Regions from separate parts of the Streptomyces sp. NPDC052042 genome, predicted to be linked through region 3. Evidence: riboswitches for the same ligand, from Rfam matches in the RefSeq annotation. Region 3 holds a riboswitch; each other region holds the start of a gene.
The links. Region 3 has a riboswitch for cobalamin ahead of ACIHCL_RS14220 (ABC transporter substrate-binding protein). Riboswitches for the same ligand answer to the same signal wherever they lie in the genome.

Region 1 (6,521 bases), on a different contig from region 3:
CATGCAGGGCCTGCTGCCCCGCAAGGGCGACACCGCCCTCGACCTGTACTGCGGCGTCGGCCTGTTCGCCGGCGCCCTCGGCCAGCGCGTCGGCGAGAAGGGCGCGGTCCTCGGCATCGAGTCCGGCAAGCGCGCCGTCGAGGACGCCCGGCACAACCTCAAGGACCTGGACCGGGTTCGCATCGAGCACGGCAAGGTCGACCAGGTCCTCCCGCGCACCGGCATCACCGAGACCGATCTCATCGTCCTGGACCCGCCCAGGGCCGGCGCCGGCAAGCAGACGGTCGCCCGCCTCACCACCCTCGGCGCCCGCCGCATCGCCTACGTGGCCTGCGACCCGGCCGCCCTCGCCCGCGACTTGGCGTACTTCCGCGAGGGGGGTTACCGGGTGCGGACGCTGCGGGCGTTCGACCTGTTTCCGATGACGCACCATGTGGAGTGCGTCGCGATCCTTGAACCGGCCGCGAAGGGTTCCTGACCTGCGGTTTCGGGCGTGCGCATGATGTGCGGTGTGGGCGTTGCGGGCGATATCCTGACGCTGAAATGGTGCTCGTGACGCTCATTTGGCGCTCGTCCTGATGGGGTGTCAGGTAAACTGTTGGGCAGGTCAGGTCCTGTCGTGACGAGAGTTGATGGGGTGCCACCGAGAACGCGGCCCGCACCGTCCAACCCATGGGGGACGCCCTCGACCGGCTGGTGGCGCGTGCCGCCGACCCCGAGGTGACCGGCTCGCCACGCGGCCCTGCGGCACGCCGTGATCAATCGCAAGGGCAGCCATCCGATCCTGGACTATCCTGCCGGGCTCGCCTATCACCTCATGGGCTTCGACATCCCGGCCTTCACACCCATCTTCGTGATGAGCCGCATCACGGGCAGTGCCGCCGCCTCGTCCACGGCGACCGGATTGGCCGGCGTCTGGCTGGCCACCTGGCGTCCAGATCGCTGGGCACTCGCACGGCCGGCTCCACGGAGTTGAGGCCGATCACCTGCGCGCCCGCTCCAGCAGGGCCTCTTGGGACACCCGGCCGCCCAGCACGGTCACGTTCTGGGCCGTTTTGATCCACGTCGAGCCGCCGATCCCGCGCAGTGAGAGCCGCAGGTGTCGTGCGGCCTCTCGGTGAAGCGGTGACGGTCACGGCCCTTGAGGAAGATCTCGCCATGCTTGAGCAGCACGCACGAGCCCTGCGGGCCGGACGCCGTGCGCGCGGCGGGCACGCTGGGTTCGCCGGACTTGTCAACCTCTCAGAAGTCCCAGTCGTCGTCGGCGGTGTCCTCCGCTTTGCCCATGACGTACGACGATCCGGAGCCGGAGAAGAAGTCGTGGTTTTCGTCCGCACCCGGTGAAAGGGCGGCCAGGATCTCCGGGTTCACCTCGGTCTCCTCCGCGCCGAAGCGGGCCGGGTAGCCGAGGTTCATCAGCGCCTTGTTGGCGTTGTACCGGACGAAGACGGCCACGTCGTCCATCAGCCCGAGCGGCTCGTACAGTTCACCCGAGTACTGGAGCTCCAACTGGTACAGCTCCTCCAGCAGATCGTATGTGAACGCCCGCATCTCCTCCTGCCCGGCGGAGTCGAGCTTCTCCAGGCCGCGCTGGTACTTGTAGCCGGAGTAGTAGCCGTGCACCGCCTTGTCGCGCAGGATCAGCCGGATCATGTCGGCCGTGTTGGTGAGCAGGGCGTGCGTGGAGAAGTGCAGCGGGAGGTAGAAGCCCGCGTACAGCAGCAGCGACGACAGGAGCGTGGAGGCGACCTTCCGCTTGAGCGGGTCGTCGCCGTAGTAGTACTTCAGGACCGTCTTGCAGCGCTGCTGGAGAACGTCGTTGCCGACGGCCCAGCGGTATGCGTCGTCGATCTCCGGGGTGTTGGAGAGGGTGGAGAAGACGGAGGAGTAGCTACGGGCGTGCACGGCCTGCATGAAGGCGATGTTGGTGTAGACGGCCTCTTCGTGCTCGGTGCGGGCGTCCTGGATCTGGACGATCTCACCGACCGTGGCCTGCACGGTGTCGAGCATGGTCAGGCCGGTGAACACGCGCATGGTGAGCGTGCGTTCCTCGACGGTGAGCCGCTGCTGCCAGGCGTTCACGTCGTTGGAGAGCGGTACCTTCTCGGGCAGCCAGAAGTTGGCCGTGAGCCGGTTCCACACCTCCAGGTCCTTCTCGTCGGTGACGCGGTTCCAGTTGACCGGTCGCAGCCGGGCGGCCGGGTCGTGGCGGTAGGAGGGCGGCGTGACCGACAGCTCGGTCAGCGGGGCGGGAGTCGTGGTCATGGTGCGTGCTTCCAGGAAGTCGGTAGGGGGCGGCGTCACAAGGTGCAGGACAGGCAGTTCTCGATCTCGGTGCCTTCCAGGGCCTCCTGACGCAGCCGGATGTAGTAGAGGGTCTTGATGCCCTTGCGCCAGGCATGGATCTGCGCCTTGTTCAGGTCGCGCGTGGTGGCCGTGTCCCGGAAGAAGAGGGTGCAGCTCAGGCCCTGGTCGACGTGCTGGGTGGCCGCCGCGTAGGTGTCGATGATCTTCTCGTAGCCGATCTCGTACGCGTCCCGGAAATACTCCAGGTTGTCGTTGTCCATGTGCGGCGCCGGGTAGTAGACGCGGCCGAGCTTGCCCTCCTTGCGGATCTCCACCTTCGAGGCGATCGGGTGGATGGAGGCGGTCGAGTCGTTGATGTAGCTGATGGAGCCGGTCGGCGGCACGGCCTGGAGATACTGGTTGTAGATGCCGTGCTCCCGCACGGACTCCTTCAGCTCGCGCCAGTCGGCCTGCGTGGGCAGGGTGATCCCCGTATCGGCGAACAGAGCCCGGACCCGCTCGGTGGCCGGCTCCCACACCCGCTCGGTGTACTTGTCGAAGTAGGAGCCGTCGGCGTACGCGGTCTTCTCGAAGCCGTCGAAGGCGGTGCCGCGCTCGATCGCGATGCGGTTGGAGGCGCGCAGGGCATGGAAGGCGACCGCGTAGAAGTACATGTTGGTGAAGTCCACCCCTTCCTCGCTGCCGTAGTGGATGTGCTTGGAGGCGAGGTAGCCGTGCAGGTTCATCTGGCCGAGGCCGATGGAGTGGGAGAGGTCGTTGCCGTGCGCCACGGACGGCACGGCGTCGATGTTCGACTGGTCGGAGACGGAGGTCAGGCCGCGCACAGCGGTCTCGATGGTCGCGCCGAGGTCGGGGGAGGCCATCGCGGCGGCGATGTTGAGCGAGCCCAGGTTGCAGGAGATGTCCTTGCCGACCGTCTCGTAGCCGAGCGAGGCGTCGTACGTGCTCGGTGTGTTGACCTGAAGGATCTCCGAGCACAGGTTGGACATGTTGATCCAGCCCGGGATCGGATTGGCCCGGTTCACCGTGTCCTCGAAGAGCAGGTAGGGGTAGCCGGACTCGAACTGGAGCTCCGCGATCGTCTTGAAGAACTCACGTGCGCTGAGGGTGGTCTTGCGGATGCGCGGGTTGGCGACCATCTCGTCGTAGTGCTCGCTCACGGACAGGTCGGCCAGCGGCTTGCCGTACTCGCGCTCGACGTCGTACGGCGAGAACAGGTGCATGTCCTCGTTGCGCTTGGCCAGTTCGAAGGTGATGTCCGGGACGACCACGCCGAGCGAGAGCGTCTTGATGCGGATCTTCTCGTCCGCGTTCTCCCGCTTGGTGTCCAGGAACCGCATGATGTCAGGGTGATGGGCGTGCAGGTACACCGCGCCCGCGCCCTGGCGCGCGCCGAGCTGGTTGGCGTAGGAGAAGGAGTCCTCCAGCAGCTTCATCACGGGCACGACGCCGGACGACTGGTTCTCGATCTTCTTGATCGGGGCGCCCTGTTCCCGCAGGTTCGTCAGGAGCAGCGCCACTCCGCCGCCCCGCTTGGACAGCTGCAGCGCGGAGTTGATGCCGCGTCCGATGGACTCCAGGTTGTCCTCGACACGGAGGAGGAAGCAGGAGACCAGCTCGCCGCGCTGGGCCTTGCCCGCGTTGAGGAAGGTGGGGGTGGCGGGCTGGAAGCGGCCGGTCATCATCTCGTCGACCAGGCGGGAGGCGAGCGTCTCGTCGCCGGCGCCGAGGAACAGGGCGGTGGCGACGACCCGGTCCTCGTACCGTTCCAGGTGGCGGGAGCCGTCGAAGCTCTTCAGCGTGTACGAGGTGTAGTACTTGAACGCGCCCAGGAAGGTGCGGAAGCGGTGTTCGTGGGCGTACGCCTGTGCGTAGAGGCCCTCCAGGAACTCCCACCGGTAGCGCCGGATTGACGCCTCCTCGTAGTAGTCGTGTCCGATGAGATAGTCGATCTTCTCCTTCAGCGATCCGAACTCCACCGTGTTCGGGTTCACGTGCTGGAGGAAGTACTGCCGGACGGCCTCGCGGTCCTTGTCGAACTGGATGCGGCCGTCGCAGTCGTACATGTTCAGCATGGCGTTCAGCGCGTGGTAGTCCTTGCGCGTGCCGACCGACTCGCGCTGGTCCGCGGGGACCGTGATCGCCGTGGTGAGGGTGTTCATGCTGCCTGTCGCTCCGCCGTCCGACTGGTTGACGAGTGTCGTGTCCAAAATTCCTGCAGCCCTTCCCTCACGGCGCGGACGTCGCGGTCCGTGCCGAGCAGTTCGAATCGGTACAGCTCCGGGACCTGGCACTTCGCCGAGATGACCCGGCCGGCCAGGCAGTACTCGGCGCCGAAGTTGGCGTTGCCGGAGGCGATGACTCCGCGCAGCAGTGCGCGGTTGGCCTCGATGTTCAGAAAGCGGATCACCTGTTTGGGGACCGCGCCGGCGCGTTCGCCGCCGCCGTAGGTCGGCGTGATCAGCACATACGGCCCGTCCACCCGCGGCATGCCCTCATGGCGTGGGTGCAGGGGGATGCGCGTGGCCGGCAGGCCCAGCTTCTCCACGAAGCGCCTGGTGTTCTCCGAGACGCTGGAGAAATACACGAGACCGCTCATCGGCCGCCGCCTCCTCTCGCTCGCTCCCGTCATCGCCCGAGGACCGGGAGGGGAGGAGCGGCGCGGCACGTACGGCGAGATGGGGCGGCGGACAATACGCCTCACCCGGAACCGTGCGTCTGCCACCTGGCCCTCCCTCGGGGCCTCGGAGCGCGCACACCGCTGTCCGGCGTACGCACCGGTGGCAGGTCTTCGGACTCGCGGGCGTGTCTCGTGTCGTACGAGATCCCTACTGGCCGTCGCTTCCCAGGCCCGGCAGGTCGGGCCCAGTGCGTATGACGGCGGTCGTTCCCGCTCACCGCTGCGGGGCAGTCCCGGTCTTGCACCGGGTTCCCTCTTGCGACGCCGAACACAGGAGTGCCCGGCGAACCACCAGCACCATCAACACTACATCTAGAAGATGGTGAGCGTGCACGCCCCAGATATTGTGTCGCACGAGAAACTTAGGTATACCTAAGTTCTGGTGCGGTCGGACGGGCGCCGGCCTCTTGGAGTGCGTCCTGCCCCGGTGATGGTGCGTAGCTGTTGTGCGCGTCGGCGTATCTCGGTGACCAGTACCGGCTCGGGATGTGGGGGGTTGGAAGGGGGCCTGATCTCCTCTGGCTCGGGTGACGCGTCGGCGTCGAGCGCCTCGGCCACGGAGTCCAGGAACTCGCCCAGGTCGGCCAGCGTGTCACGCAGCATCCGCATCTTGGCGGTCTGGCTGCCGAGCTGTCTGCGCATGGCCAGCAGGCTCTCGAACTGCTTCTCGGACATGGCGATCATGGGCCTGCCGTCCACGACGACCTGTCGCGGTTTGCCGCGCACCGTTGGCCCCCCTTCCTGCCTTGGTTTTGGCGGTGTTGTGGGACGGGCCGGGACGCTTGTGGCGTCCCGGCCCACTGGGTTTCTCGGTCAGGAGGCGGGCAGCTCACTCCGGACGGTGCGGGCGGCGGCGACGAGGTTCTCCAGGGAGGCGCGGGTCTCGGGCCAGCCGCGGGTCTTCAGGCCGCAGTCGGGATTGACCCACAGCCGTTCGGCGGGGATGGCCTCCAGCCCGGTGCGCAGGAGGTCCGCTGCCTCGTCGGTGCTCGGGATGCGCGGGGAGTGGATGTCGTAGACGCCCGGTCCGGCCTCGCGGGGGTAGCCGTGGGCGGCGAGTTCGTGGGCGACCTGCATGTGGGAGCGGGCGGCCTCCAGGCTGATGACGTCGGCGTCGAGGTCGTCGATGGCCTGGACGATGTCACCGAATTCGGCGTAGCACATGTGCGTGTGGATCTGGGTGTCCGGCCGCACACCGCCCGTCGTCAGACGGAACGCTTCGGTGGCCCACGCCAGGTAGTCGGCGTGGTCGGCGGCCCGCAGCGGCAGCGTCTCGCGCAGCGCGGGCTCGTCGACCTGGATGACCGAGGTGCCGGCCGCCTCCAGATCGGTGACCTCGTCGCGCAGGGCGAGGGCGACCTGGCGGGCGGTGTCGCCGAGGGGCTGGTCGTCGCGGACGAAGGACCAGGCGAGCATGGTGACCGGCCCGGTGAGCATGCCCTTGACCGGGCGGTCGCTCAGTGACTGCGCGTACGACGTCCAGCGCACCGTCATCGGCTCGGGGCGCGAGATGTCCCCGGCCAGGATCGGCGGA
Region 2 (6,521 bases), on a different contig from region 3:
CTTGCTCACCGAACCCCTCCTCCGCACCGTGATCCCACTCCGGTCAGCGTACGGGAGCGATCCATCCCTGAACCCTTCGCAAGATTGGCAAAAGGTGGCGGGAAGATTCGCACAGATTGGCACCGATCCCAGCTTGATGACACTCAGTGCCAGTGCCAAAGTCGTAGTGCGGCCCGCCGGATCAGGCGGTCACAGCCCGGAATCGGGGCACGATTTCCTCCCTGACGTCGGAGACCCCGGCAGTGGCAGCGATCTGCACCGGCAACATTGCTCAGCTCCACCTCCCGGTGACGGCGGGCCGCACCCTGAGCCATACGACACGCAGTGCCACCTCTGTTCATCCGGACGGCGGGATTGGCAGCCAGCACAGACCGAGGAGACGGTGACAGTCATGGCAGAAGCGAGCATCCAAGCGGCCGAGGAACTGACCCGCCGTTGGGACACCGATCCGCGCTGGCAGGGCATCGAGCGCACCTACACCGCCGAGGACGTCGTACGCCTGTCCGGCAGCGTGCGTGAGGAGCACACCCTGGCCCGGCGCGGCGCCGAACGGCTGTGGCGGCAGCTGCACGAGCAGAACTACATCCACGCGCTCGGCGCGCTCACCGGCGGCCAGGCGGTGCAGCAGGTGAAGGCCGGGCTCCAGGCCATCTACCTGTCCGGCTGGCAGGTCGCCGCCGACGCCAACCAGGCCGGCCACACCTACCCCGACCAGAGCCTGTACCCGGCCAACTCCGTCCCCCAGGTGGTCCGTCGGATCAACAACGCCCTGCTGCGGGCCGACCAGATCGCCACCGCGGAGGGCGCCGGTGACACGACCGACTGGCTCGCGCCGATCGTCGCGGACGCGGAGGCCGGCTTCGGCGGCCCGCTGAACGCCTTCGAGCTGACCAAGGCGATGATCGCCGCCGGTGCCGCAGGCATCCACTACGAGGACCAGCTCGCCTCCGAGAAGAAGTGCGGCCACCTCGGCGGCAAGGTCCTGGTACCGACCTCGCAGCACATCCGCACCCTGAACGCGGCCCGTCTCGCCGCCGACCTCGCCGACGTGCCCACGGTGATCATCGCCCGCACCGACGCCCTCGCCGCCAATCTGCTCACCACCGACGTCGATGAGCGCGACGCCGAATTCGTCACCGGGGAACGCACCGCGGAGGGCTTCTACCGGGTCCGCAACGGCATGGCGCCGGTCATCGCGCGCGGCCTCGCCTACGCCCCCTACGCCGACCTGATCTGGGTGGAGACCGGTACCCCGGACCTGGCGCAGGCCCGCGAGTTCGCCGAGGCGATCCACGCGCAGTACCCGGACCAGATGCTGGCCTACAACTGCTCGCCGTCCTTCAACTGGAAGGCAGCGCTGGACGACGACCAGATCGCCAAGTTCCAGCGCGAGCTGGGCGCGATGGGCTACCGCTTCCAGTTCATCACCCTGGCCGGGTTCCACTCGCTCAACCACGGCATGTTCGACCTCGCCCGGGGCTACGCCGAGCACGGCATGACCGCCTACGTCGACCTCCAGGAGAGGGAGTTCGCCGCGCAGGCACAGGGCTTCACCGCCATCAAGCACCAGCGCGAGGTCGGCACCGGCTACTTCGACCTCGTCTCCACGGCCGTCAACCCCGCCTCCTCCACCACCGCCCTGACTGGGTCCACGGAGGAAGAGCAGTTCCACTAGTGCCGCGGCAGGCGACGTTTGCCCGTCAAGGAGCGCGTCCGGTGCGTGCTCTCGGTGTGCCGGCCGGAAACCCTCGTACTGGACGTACCCGGGTTTTCGGCCGGTGCAGCGAGAGGGCGTGCCGGGCGTCGCGACGGGGCGAACGTTGCCTGATGCGGCACTAGGCCACCGAGCCGGACGCCCCTCCGCCGGCCGACCCCGGCCGGCGGAGGGGACGAACAGTCTCCGTCCCCTCCGCTCCCACCTCTCAGGAGAGCCCGATGACCACCACCGCACTCACCCAGCAGGTCCGTGTCCTCGCCGCGCCCCGTCACCGGCACGACGAGATCCTCACCCCCGCCGCCCTGGACTTCCTCGGCCGCCTCGTCGAGGCGTTCGAGTCGCGTCGGCGGGACCTGATGAAGGAACGCCGCCGGCAGGTCCTGCGACTGGCGGCGGGCTCGCCCCTCGACTTCCCCATGGTCACCGCCGCGGTCCGGGCCGACGACGGCTGGCGGGTGGCGCCGCCCGCGCCCGGTCTGACCGACCGGCGGGTGGAGATCACCGGGCCACCGGACCGCCGTATGGCCGTCAACGCACTCAACTCCGGCGCCCGGGTGTGGATGGCGGACTTCGAGGACGCCACCGCGCCCCTGTGGGACAACATCATCGGCGGACAGCTCACTCTCCTGGACGCCATCGAGCGCCGGATCGACTTCACCACGCCCGAGGGCAAGGAGTACCGGCTCGGCGAACAGCTCGCCACCATCATGGTCCGACCGCGCGGCTGGCACTTGGACGAGGAGCACCTGGAGTTCGACGGCCGCCCGGTACCCGCCGCGCTCGTCGACTTCGGGCTGTACTTCTTCCACTGCGCGCAGCGGCAGATCGACGCCGGGTACGGCCCGTACTTCTACCTGCCGAAGCTGGAGAACCGGTACGAGGCCCGGCTGTGGAACGACGTGTTCGTCCTCGCCCAGGAGCTGCTCGGCATCCCGCGCGGCACGATCCGCGCCACCGTGCTCATCGAGACGATCACCGCCGCGTTCGAGATGGAGGAGATCCTCTACGAACTGCGCGAGCACAGCGCCGGACTGAACGCCGGCCGCTGGGACTACCTCTTCAGCATGATCAAGACCTTCGGGCACCGCAGCGACTTCCTGCTGCCCGACCGCGCCAAGGTGACGATGACCGCGCCCTTCATGCGGGCCTACACCGAACTCCTCGTCCGCACCTGCCACAAGCGCGGCGCCCACGCCATCGGCGGCATGGCCGCACAGGTCCCCGGCAAGGACCCGGCCGCGAACGAGGCCGCGTTCGCCAAGGTCCGGCTGGACAAGGAGCGGGAGGCCGAGGACGGCTTCGACGGCTCCTGGGTCGCCCATCCGGCACTCGTCCCCGTCTGCCGTGAGGTGTTCGACGGTGTCCTCGGTGAACGGCCCCACCAACTCGACCGCACCCGCGACGACGTCGAGGTCACCCCGGCCGACCTGCTGTCCGTGCGCCGCATCAGCGGCCCGCCCACCCCTGACGGCGTGCGCACCAACATCGCCGTCGCGCTGCGGTACTACGCTGCCTGGCTACGGGGGCAGGGCGCGGGTGCCATCGACGGGCTGATGGAGGACGCGGCCACCGCCGAGATCGCCCGTGTGCAGATCTGGCAGTGGCTGCGGCACCGGGTGATCGACCGCGAGACAGTGATGGGGCTGCTCGCCGACGAGATCATGGTGCTCGGCGCCGAGCACCCGTTGTCGCCTGCCGAGGACATCCGCGCACTCTTCGAACGTACCGCGCTGACAGGCGAGTTGCCGCTGTTCTTCACCCCCGACGCCTACACCCGCCATCTCGTGCGCAGGCCGGAGGTACAGGCGTGAACGCGGCCATCACGCGCGTCGGCGTGGTCGGCGGCGGGCAGATGGGGGCGGGGATTGCCGAGGTGTGCGCGAGGGCCGGGCTGGACACCGTGGTCTGCGAGGTGGACGCGGTCGCCGCCCGCGTCGCGAGGGACCGGATCGCCGCCTCCCTGGACCGTGCCGTACGGCGCGGCAAGCTGAGCCGCGAGGCCGCCGACGGTGCTCACGCCCGGCTCGTCTTCTCCGGCAGCCTGGACGACCTGGGCGACCGGCAGCTCGTCGTCGAGGCCGTCATCGAGAATCCGGATGCCAAGACCGAGGTCTTCGCCGCCCTGGACAAGATCGTGGAAGATCCTGCGGCCGTCCTGGCCAGCAACACCTCTTCCCTGCCGATCATGCGGCTGGGCATGGCGACATCCCGCGCGGACCGGGTCGTGGGCCTGCACTTCTTCAACCCCGTCCCCGTCCTGCCGCTGGTCGAGGTGGTCACCTCGCTGCACACGTCGGCCGGGACGACAGCTCTGGTGGAGGACTTCGCGGCCCGCACGCTCGGCAAAACGGTCATCCGCTCCCAGGACCGGGCGGGCTTCGTCGTCAACGCCCTGCTCGTCCCCTACCTGCTCTCCGCCGTCAGGATGGCGGAGTCCGGGTTCGCCACGGCCACGGACATCGACGCGGGCATGGAACTGGGCTGCGCCCACCCGATGGGACCACTGAAGCTCGCCGATCTGATCGGCCTGGACACCGTCGCCTCGATCGCCGAGTCGCTCTACGACGAGTTCCGTGAACCCCTCTACGCGCCGCCGCCGCTGCTCCAGCGGATGGTGCAGGCGGGACTGCTCGGCCGGAAGACCGGCCAGGGGTTCCACACGTACGACCAGGGCTGAGGGCCTGGTACGACGCGGGCTGAGGGGCCCGCGACGCCGCAGGGGTGAAGGTCCCGCGCGGCGCGACCGAGAAAGGGCGGGAAGCGCAAGTGCGGCGCCTCCCGCCCCTTCACCGTGCCACCCGCCGCATGCCCTGTCCCGCCTTCCGGATGCCGGACGGCGCTCTTCCCTTCCTGGCACGACCCCGTAGGCTGACCGCAGCAGCTGGTTCGCCCCGTCCGCCAGGCGGGGTGTCGCAAGAGGGAACCCGGTGGGAATCCGGGACTGCCCCGCAGCGGTGAGCGGGAACGACCGCCGTCATACGCACTGGGTCCGACGTACCGGGCCTGGGAAGCGACGGCCAGTAGGTGTCCTCCGTGACGGAGGGCGTGCCCGTGAGTCCGAAGACCTGCCAACTGCCCGCGTGCGGACCATCCGTGCGCGGACATCCCGGTGACCTCGAGGGCGGGTCGGCGTACACACCAGACGGAACGACCGTGCTTTTGCCGCGCGGGGTCGTGGCCGTCCGGTTCGTCATTCCCTTCGCGCTCTCGTCCCGTCTCCGGGATCTCAGGGATTCATCTCGCGAAGGAGATCTCCGTGACAGCGAAGTCCGCAGCCGCGGCAGCACGGGCCACCGTGTACGGCTACCCCCGCCAGGGTCAGAACCGTGAACTGAAGAAGGCCATCGAGGGCTACTGGAAGGATCGCGTCACCGCCGACGCCCTCCGGGACACTGCCGCCGAACTGCGCCGCGCCAACTGGCAGCAGCTCGCCGACACCGGCATCCACGAAGTCCCGACCGGCGACTTCTCGTACTACGACCACGTCCTCGACACCACCGTCATGGTCGGTGCGATCCCCGAACGCCACCGCGCCGCCGTCGACGCCGACGCCCTGGACGGCTATTTCGCGATGGCCCGCGGTACCCAGGAGGTCGCTCCGCTGGAGATGACCAAGTGGTTCGACACCAACTACCACTACCTGGTCCCCGAACTGGGCCCCGACACCGTCTTCACGGCCGACTCCACCAAGCAGGTCGCCGAACTGAAGGAAGCCCTCGCCCAGGACCTCACCGCACGGCCCGTGCTGGTCGGCCCGGTCACCTACCTCCTGCTCGCCAAGCCCGCCCCCGGCGTACCCGCCGACTTCGAGCCGCTCACCCTCCTGGACCGGCTGCTCCCCGTGTACGCCGAAGTGATCGCCGACCTGCGCGCGGCCGGTGCCGAGTGGGTCCAGCTCGACGAGCCCGCCCTCGTGCAGGACCGCACCCCGGCCGAGCTGAACGCCGCCGAGCGCGCCTACCGCGAACTCGGCGCCCTCACCGACCGGCCCAGACTGCTCGTCGCCTCCTACTTCGACCGGCTCGGCGACGCCCTGCCGGTGCTGGCCAAGGCACCGGTGGACGGGCTGGCGCTGGACTTCACCGAGGCCGCCGCCGCCAACCTGGACGCCCTGGCCGCCGTCGGCGGACTGCCCGGCAAGCGCCTGATCGCCGGTGTCGTCAACGGCCGCAACATCTGGATCAACGACCTGCAGAAGTCGCTGTCCACCCTCGGCACCCTTCTCGGGCTCGCCGACCGGGTCGACGTCGCCGCCTCCTGCTCCCTGCTGCACGTGCCGCTGGACGCCACTGCCGAGCGGGACATCGACCCGCAGATCCTGCGCTGGCTGGCCTTCGCCAAGCAGAAGACCGCCGAGATCATCACTCTCACCAAGGGCCTCGCCCACGGCACCGGTTCGATCGCCGCCGAACTCGCCGCCAACCGGGCCGACCTCGCCTCCCGCGCAAACTCGCCGATCACGCATGACCCCGCCGTCCGGGCCCGCTCCGAGGCCGTGACGGCCGCCGACGCGCGCCGTTCCCAGCCGTACGCCGAGCGGGCAGCCGCCCAGCGCGCCCACCTCGGACTGCCGCTGCTGCCCACGACGACCATCGGCTCGTTCCCGCAGACCGGTGAACTGCGCACCGCCCGCGCCGACCTGCGCGCCGGGCGGATCGACACGGCCGGGTACGAGGAGCGCATCAGGGCGGAGATCCAGGAGGTCATCGCCTTCCAGGAGAAGGCCGGCATCGATGTCCTGGTGCACGGCGAGGCCGAACGCAACGACATGGTGCAGTACTTCGCCGAGCGGCTCACCGGCTAC
Region 3 (6,521 bases):
CCGGGCGATGAGCACCCGCTGGCGCTCGCCGCCGGAAAGACGGTCGAAGGGGTGGTCCGCGAGGGCGGTCGCGTCCACGGACGCGAGCGCCGAGGTGATCAGCCGCGCGTCCTCGGCGGTGTCGCCGTCGAACAGCCCCTTGTGCGGTGTACGGCCCATGGCAACGACCTCACGGACCGTCAGATCGAAGGCGGTGGCCGGTTCCTGGACCACCGCGGCCAGGATGCGCGCCAGCCCGCGCACGGGCAGGTGCCAGGCGTCGGCGTCATCGATCCGTATGCGTCCGGTGTCGGGGCGCAGCACACGGTAGACGGCGCGCAGCAGACTGGACTTGCCGCTGCCGTTGGGACCGACCAGGCCGATGACCTCACCCGGGCGGGCCCGGAGGGTGACGTCCCGGACCAGGTGGCGCGCACCGGCCGTCAGGGTGACGCCGTCGACGGTCAGGGCGGCGCCGGCGGTGTGTTCGGTCGTGTCGCTCATGCCGTTCCTCCTGCGGCGCTGCGTCGGGCGTCGCGGCGCATGAGCCAGAGGAAGAAGGGTCCGCCGCACAGCGCGGTGAGGACTCCCACCGGGAGTTCCATCGGTGCCGCGACGGTGCGGGCGGCGATGTCGGCCCAGATCAGGAAGACGGCTCCGCCGAGAGCGGCTGTTGGCAGGACGCGGCGGTGCTCGCCGCCGACGAGGAGCCGCACGGTGTGCGGCAGCATCAGACCGACGAAGCCGATCGGCCCCGCCGCCGCGACCAGGATGCCGGTGACGAGAGACAGCAGGATGAACATGCGTGCCCGGAACCGGGCCACGTCGAGCCCCATCGTGCCCGCGGCCTCCTCGCCCGCCAGGAGCAGGTTCAGGTTCCGTGCCTGCACCAGGAGGACGGTGATGCCCAGCAGCAGGGCGACGACCGGCAGCCACAGCGCGTCCCAGCCGGCTCCGCCCAGGCCGCCGAGGGTCCAGGCGAGGACGGCACGGGCCTCGTGGCCCCGGCCCGTGGTGAGCAGCAGCAGATTGGTCACCGCGGTCAGGATCGACGCGACCGCGACACCGGACAGCACGAGCCGCGAGGAGGTGATGCGGCCGCCGGTGCGCGCGACCGCGTACACCAACACCAGTGCGCCCAGGGCACCGGCGAACGCGGCGGCGGGCAGCGAGACGGGGCCGAGTGCGCCCAGGCCGAGCACGATCACGGAGACCGCGCCCAGGGACGCGCCGGAGGACACCCCCAGGAGGTACGGCTCGGCCAGCGGATTGCGGATCAGGGCCTGCAGGGCCGTGCCCACCACCGCCAGTCCGGCGCCGGTCACCGCACCGAGCAGCACCCGCGGCGCCCGCACATCGAGGACGATCGTCTCCCGGGCCCGGGTCCAGGACGGCTCCCGCCAGTCGGCGCCCAGCGCGTGAGTCACGATGCCCCACACCTGGCCGGGCGGTACGCGCACCGAGCCGATGGCCAGACCCGCCGTGACGGAGGCCACCAGCAGCAGCGCGAGGACGGTCAGCGCGAGAGCGAGCGGAACGCGCCCCGACGGGCTGCCGCGGCGCCGCTGGCGCCGCGTCTCCCCGTCGGCCGCCCCCTCGACCGTTCCATCGGCCGGGGCGGTTCCCACGGGCGTCCGCGTCATCGGAAGCTCTCGGGATGCAGGCCGCGCGCCAGGCCGTCGACGGCGTACGCCGACCGGATGCCGACGAGGGTCGCGGTCAGCGGCAGGACCACGAACCGCTTGTTCCTGATGGCCGGGACGTCGGCGAGGGCGGGCTGCGAGAGCAGGAACCGCTTCTTCTGCTCGACGCTGCCGGAGCCCGCGTAGTCGTAGATCACCACGGCCTCGGGCTTGCGGGCCACCACCTGCTCCCAGGAGACGTCTCCGAAGACGTCGCCGAGGTCCGCGAAGACGTTCCGGCCGCCCGCCAGGCCGATCAGGTCGTTGCCCAGGCCCTTCCCGCCCGCGGTGAAGGCGGTCTTCTCGCCGCTGTCGTAGACGAAGACGGGTACGGCGGGCCTGTTCTTCACCGCCGCGGCGGCCCGGTCGACGCGCCCGCGGAGATCGGCGACCAGTTCGGCGGAGCGGTCCGGGACGCCGAAGATGCCGCCGATGGTGCGGATCTCGTCGTAGGTGTCCCGCATCGTCACCCGATTCCTGCCGCAGTACTCGCGGTTGAGGTAGGTGTCGACGCCCGCCGCGGCGAACGCCTTGCGCGACCGGCCCTCGTTCTCGGCGAACGCGCTTCCGTAGCCGCCGTAGACGAAGTCCGGCTCCGCGTCCAGGACGGTTTCGAAGGACGGCTCCTTCTTCGCCAGTTCGGGTATGGCCGCGAAGTCCTTGCTCAGTTCGGGCAGGACGGCCGAGTCGGGGAAGGCGGTACCGGCCATGCGGTCCTTCAGCCCCAGGGCGAGCATCAGTTCGGCGGGGTGCTGATGGATGGTGACCACTCGCGAGGGCGGTCCGTCGTACGTCGTCGTGACGCCGCAGTTGTCGACGGTGACGGGGAAACCCTTGGCCGGTGACGCGCCCGTCCGTGGCTTTCCGGGTGAGTCGTCACCGGCGCCGCAGCCGGCCGTCAGCAGGGCGGTGGTCAGGGCCAAGGCCCCGGCGGCGGCGCGCAGGGTGCGACGGGGCCGGGCAGAGGGAGAACAGGGGCGGCCGAGCATGCCGAAGTACACGTAGAGCCTTCCTGGGGAGTCCGCGCTCCTCACAACGGGCCCGCGACAGGCCAGTGTCCTGACTCCCGGATCGACGTTCCCCCCCGCCTTCCCGCGCCGTGCGCAGTGGCATGTCGAAGGGTTGCACTCCCCGGTCACAGTGGCGGGACCGTGCCGGATTCGCACCGGCTTCCTGTCTCCCGTCGCGGCGATGACCTGCTGATACTACGTTTCTTCGAGGTCGCGGCGTCAACACGGGGTTCCCGACGTCTCGCGTTCGACGTAAAAAGGTCGAAAAGCGGGTAAAGCATCGTCCTGTGTGCGACATCCTCCGTGCCGTGATGAACCTGACGGGGACACCCTTCTTCCTGGCCACGATCGTGCTGGCCGTGATCAGCGTGACGCTGCCCCTGCTGCTGTGGGGGCGGGTGCGCGGCCCCGCCGTGGTGCGCGGCGCGACCCGTCTGACGATGGTCCTCCTCGCGCAGGGAGCGGCCGTGCTGAGCGTCTTCGTAGTGGTCAACAACACCAACGGGCTGTACGACAGCTGGTCCGACCTGCTCGGCACCGGACACCACGTCGTCGCCGCCCCGGACCTCGGGCGCGACGGGCTCGGGAGCCACAAGGACCTGGCGAACGAGCCGAAGACCGTCCAGGAGTTCCAGCCCGCGCACGACCCCCGGATGGGGCCGAACGTCCGTGTCACCCAGCTGCGCGGCCGGGTGTCGGGGGTGCGCGGCGAGGTGTACGTGTGGCTGCCGCCGCAGTACGACCAGCCGGCGTTCCGGCACCAGAAGTTCCCCGTGGTCGAACTCCTCGGCGGCTTTCCCGGGTCGGCCAAGGCGTGGTTCAGCAGCCTGCGGGTTCAGTCCCAGCTGGCGGCCGAGATGCGCAGCGGCGGGATCGCCCCGTTCATCCTCGTCGAACCGCGCACCAATCTGCTGGCCGGTCAGGACACCGGATGCGCCAACGTACCGGGCGTCGTGGACGCCGAGTCGTGGCTGAGCGTGGACGTCCGGCAGATGGTGATCGACACCTTCCGCGCGCGCGGCAGTGCCGGCGGCTGGGCGGTGGCCGGCTTCTCGGCCGGGGCGCACTGCGCCGTCAAGATGGCACTGGCCCACCCCGACCGGTACCGGGCCGCCGTGGGCCTGTCCGGCTACAACGACCCGGCCGCCGAACGCGTCTCCCTCACGGCCCGCGACCCGGAGCTGCGGCGGGTCAACAACCCGTTGTGGATCCTCCGCCACGCGACCACGCCTCCGCGCGTGGCGCTCTACCTCTCGGGCAGCCGAGACGACGGCTATCGCGACGGCCTCGCGCTGCGGCGGGCGGCGGTACCTCCGACGCGGGTGGTGGTGGCGCAGGTGACCGGACCGCACACCATTGGACTGTGGAAGCGGCAGGTGCCACAGGTCTTCCGCTGGCTGACGACCGAACTGTCGCCGTGGGTGGGGAGGATCGCCCCGACGAAGGGCGTCTGAACCGACGCCGGACGGCCGACGGGCCGGATCCCCGGCCGGGGATCCGGCCCGTCGGCCGTCCGCGCGCTCGCCGGTGTACGTCGGCGTCGTCCGCCCGCGCACTCGCTCGTCCACCGAACCGCCGCCCGTCGGACGACCGGTGGTACCGCAGGTTGCCCGGCCCGGCCCCGCCCACGGCGAAACGGCCGGGGTGGGGCAGCGGCGTGTCGGGGACGTCGCGGCGGCGCCGCACCGGCCGGGCGTCGGCCGAATGGAGCCGTCCTGAGCATCCGGCCGGGCGATCGTGACGGCCCCGCCGGACGTTCGGTCCGGTCGCCGCCCAAGGCCCGGCGGACGCGTGGGCACCGGCTTTCGGGGGTGCCGGGAGGGGCCGGACGACCGGTGGCGGAGGCCGAACGTCCCGTCCGCGAGACGATGCCCGGGGCGGTCGCCGACCCTACGGTGGTGGCATGGCGGCGAACAGTGCTCGGAAGCGGGGGGAGCGGTCCCGGTTCGGTGTGATGGAGGCGGTGGGCCTGGTCGTGCTGTTCGTCCTGTCGGTCGTGGCCGCCTCGATCATTCCGCACGAGCGCGAGTTCTCCCTGCGCTGGCAGGCGGTGGTGCTGGCCGGCATCGGCTGCTCCGCGCTGGTGTGGCGGCGCCGTCACCCGGTCGGCGTACTGGCCGTGGCGGTCGGCTGCGGGGTGGCCTTCCAGGTGTTCGGATTCCGGGAGAGCCCGCTGGTCATCAGCCCCGTCCTGGTGTCGGTCTACACCGTCGCCGTGCTCACCGACCGGCGCGTGACCTGGACCGCGGCGCCCCTGTCGGCCGCCATACTCGTGGGCGCCGCCGTACTGTGCGACCCGCGCTCCTGGCTGGCCCCCGACAACGCGGCGATGCTGGCGTGGACGGCTCTGCCCACCGCCGTCGGTGACGGGGTGCGCTCACGACGTGCCTATGTGGCCGCGGTGGAGGAGCGGGCGGAACACGCCGAGCGGACCCGCGAACAGGAGGCGCAGCAGCGGGTGGCGGCCGAGCGGGTGCGGATCGCCCGAGAACTCCACGACATCGTCGCCCATCACATCGCCCTCATCAACGCCCAGGCGGGTGTGGCGGTCCACCTCGTGGAACGGAGACCGGAGAAGATCCTGGCCGCGCTGGAGGACATCCGGGACACCAGCCGGTCCGCCCTGGACGAACTGCGCGTGACCGTCGGGCTGCTGCGGCAGTCCGGTGACCCGGTGACGCCACGCGACCCGATGCCCGGCCTCGCCCGCGTTCCGGCGCTCCTGGCGTCGTTCGAGAGGGCCGGTCTGACCGTGAACCACAGCCGGCTCGGAGTCGCCGAACCGCTCGCCCCGGCGGTCGACCTGGCCGCGTACCGCATCGTGCAGGAGGCCCTGACCAATGTGCACAAGCACGCGGGGGCCGATCACGCCCGGCTGTTCCTGCACTACCGGCCCGAGCGGCTGACGATCACGGTCGAGAACGACGGGCGAACCGTGGCGAACCACACCCACCCGGGAGCGGGCCACGGGCTGATCGGGATGCGCGAGCGCGCCTCCACGGTCGGCGGACGGCTGTACGCGGGCGCCCGCCCGGAAGGCGGCTTCACCGTGACGGCCGAGCTGCCGTTGCGCCCCGGCCCGGTCATGGGCGAACCACCGAGAAGGGACGGGCATGACGATCCGCGTGCTGCTTGCCGATGACCAGGCCCTGCTGCGGGGCACCTTCAGGATGCTGTTCGACTCCACGGACGACATGGAGACGGTGGGGGAGGCGTCCAACGGGCAGGAGGCGCTGGACCTCGCACGGGCGCAGGGCCCCGACGTGGTCCTGATGGACATCCGCATGCCCGAGATGGACGGTCTCGAAGCCACACGGCTCATCAGTGAGGCCGACGATCTCGGCGAGGTGAAGGTGCTCATCCTGACGACCTTCGAGGACGACGAGCACGTCGCCGAGGCGCTGCGCGCCGGTGCGAGCGGCTTCCTCGGCAAGGGAGCCCGGCCCGAGGAACTGCTCGACGCCGTCCGCACGATCGCCGCCGGCGAGGCACTGCTGTCCCCGTCGGCGACGCGTGCGCTGATCGGGCGCTTCCTCGCCCAGCCCGAGCCGTGCCCGGCGGGGGTGCACGAGCGGCTGGGGTGCCTGACACCGCGGGAACGCGACGTCGTGGGGCTGGTGGCACTGGGGCTGTCGAACGACGAGATCGCCGATCGGTTGTTCGTCAGTCCGCTGACCGCCAAGACCCACGTCAACCGGGCCATGACCAAGCTGGCGGCCCGTGACCGGGCCCAGCTCGTCGTCATCGCGTATCAGTGCGGCCTGGTGAGTCCGGCGGCGGACTCCGGACCTTCGCAGCCGTCCATGCAGCCGTAGCCGCATGCGCGGGCGCGCACGCGGGCAACGGGGGG

Region 1: another riboswitch for cobalamin. It lies ahead of nrdI (class Ib ribonucleoside-diphosphate reductase assembly flavoprotein NrdI); the one in region 3 lies ahead of ACIHCL_RS14220 (ABC transporter substrate-binding protein).
Region 2: another riboswitch for cobalamin. It lies ahead of metE (5-methyltetrahydropteroyltriglutamate--homocysteine S-methyltransferase); the one in region 3 lies ahead of ACIHCL_RS14220 (ABC transporter substrate-binding protein).

What each region holds. Positions count from the first base shown of each region.
Region 1 covers NZ_JBIUBU010000005.1:148,967-155,487, forward strand. Annotated here, with positions in the region: gene ACIHCL_RS11870 (class I SAM-dependent RNA methyltransferase) at 1-478, shown strand, start outside; partial or broken gene ACIHCL_RS11875 (citrate/2-methylcitrate synthase) at 673-883, shown strand; gene nrdF (class 1b ribonucleoside-diphosphate reductase subunit beta) at 1,243-2,265, opposite strand; gene nrdE (class 1b ribonucleoside-diphosphate reductase subunit alpha) at 2,301-4,469, opposite strand; gene nrdI (class Ib ribonucleoside-diphosphate reductase assembly flavoprotein NrdI) at 4,466-4,906, opposite strand; cobalamin riboswitch at 5,072-5,295, opposite strand; gene ACIHCL_RS11895 (hypothetical protein) at 5,360-5,713, opposite strand; gene metE (5-methyltetrahydropteroyltriglutamate--homocysteine S-methyltransferase) at 5,801-6,521, opposite strand, start outside.
Region 2 covers NZ_JBIUBU010000005.1:155,538-162,058, reverse strand. Annotated here, with positions in the region: gene ACIHCL_RS11920 (short-chain fatty acyl-CoA regulator family protein) at 1-9, opposite strand, end outside; gene aceA (isocitrate lyase) at 392-1,675, shown strand; gene aceB (malate synthase A) at 1,936-3,528, shown strand; gene ACIHCL_RS11905 (3-hydroxybutyryl-CoA dehydrogenase) at 3,525-4,394, shown strand; cobalamin riboswitch at 4,583-4,805, shown strand; gene metE (5-methyltetrahydropteroyltriglutamate--homocysteine S-methyltransferase) at 4,974-6,521, shown strand, end outside.
Region 3 covers NZ_JBIUBU010000006.1:334,267-340,787, reverse strand. Annotated here, with positions in the region: gene ACIHCL_RS14230 (ABC transporter ATP-binding protein) at 1-483, opposite strand, end outside; gene ACIHCL_RS14225 (FecCD family ABC transporter permease) at 480-1,622, opposite strand; gene ACIHCL_RS14220 (ABC transporter substrate-binding protein) at 1,619-2,650, opposite strand; cobalamin riboswitch at 2,693-2,876, opposite strand; gene ACIHCL_RS14215 (alpha/beta hydrolase) at 2,983-4,125, shown strand; gene ACIHCL_RS14210 (sensor histidine kinase) at 4,575-5,813, shown strand; gene ACIHCL_RS14205 (response regulator) at 5,785-6,486, shown strand.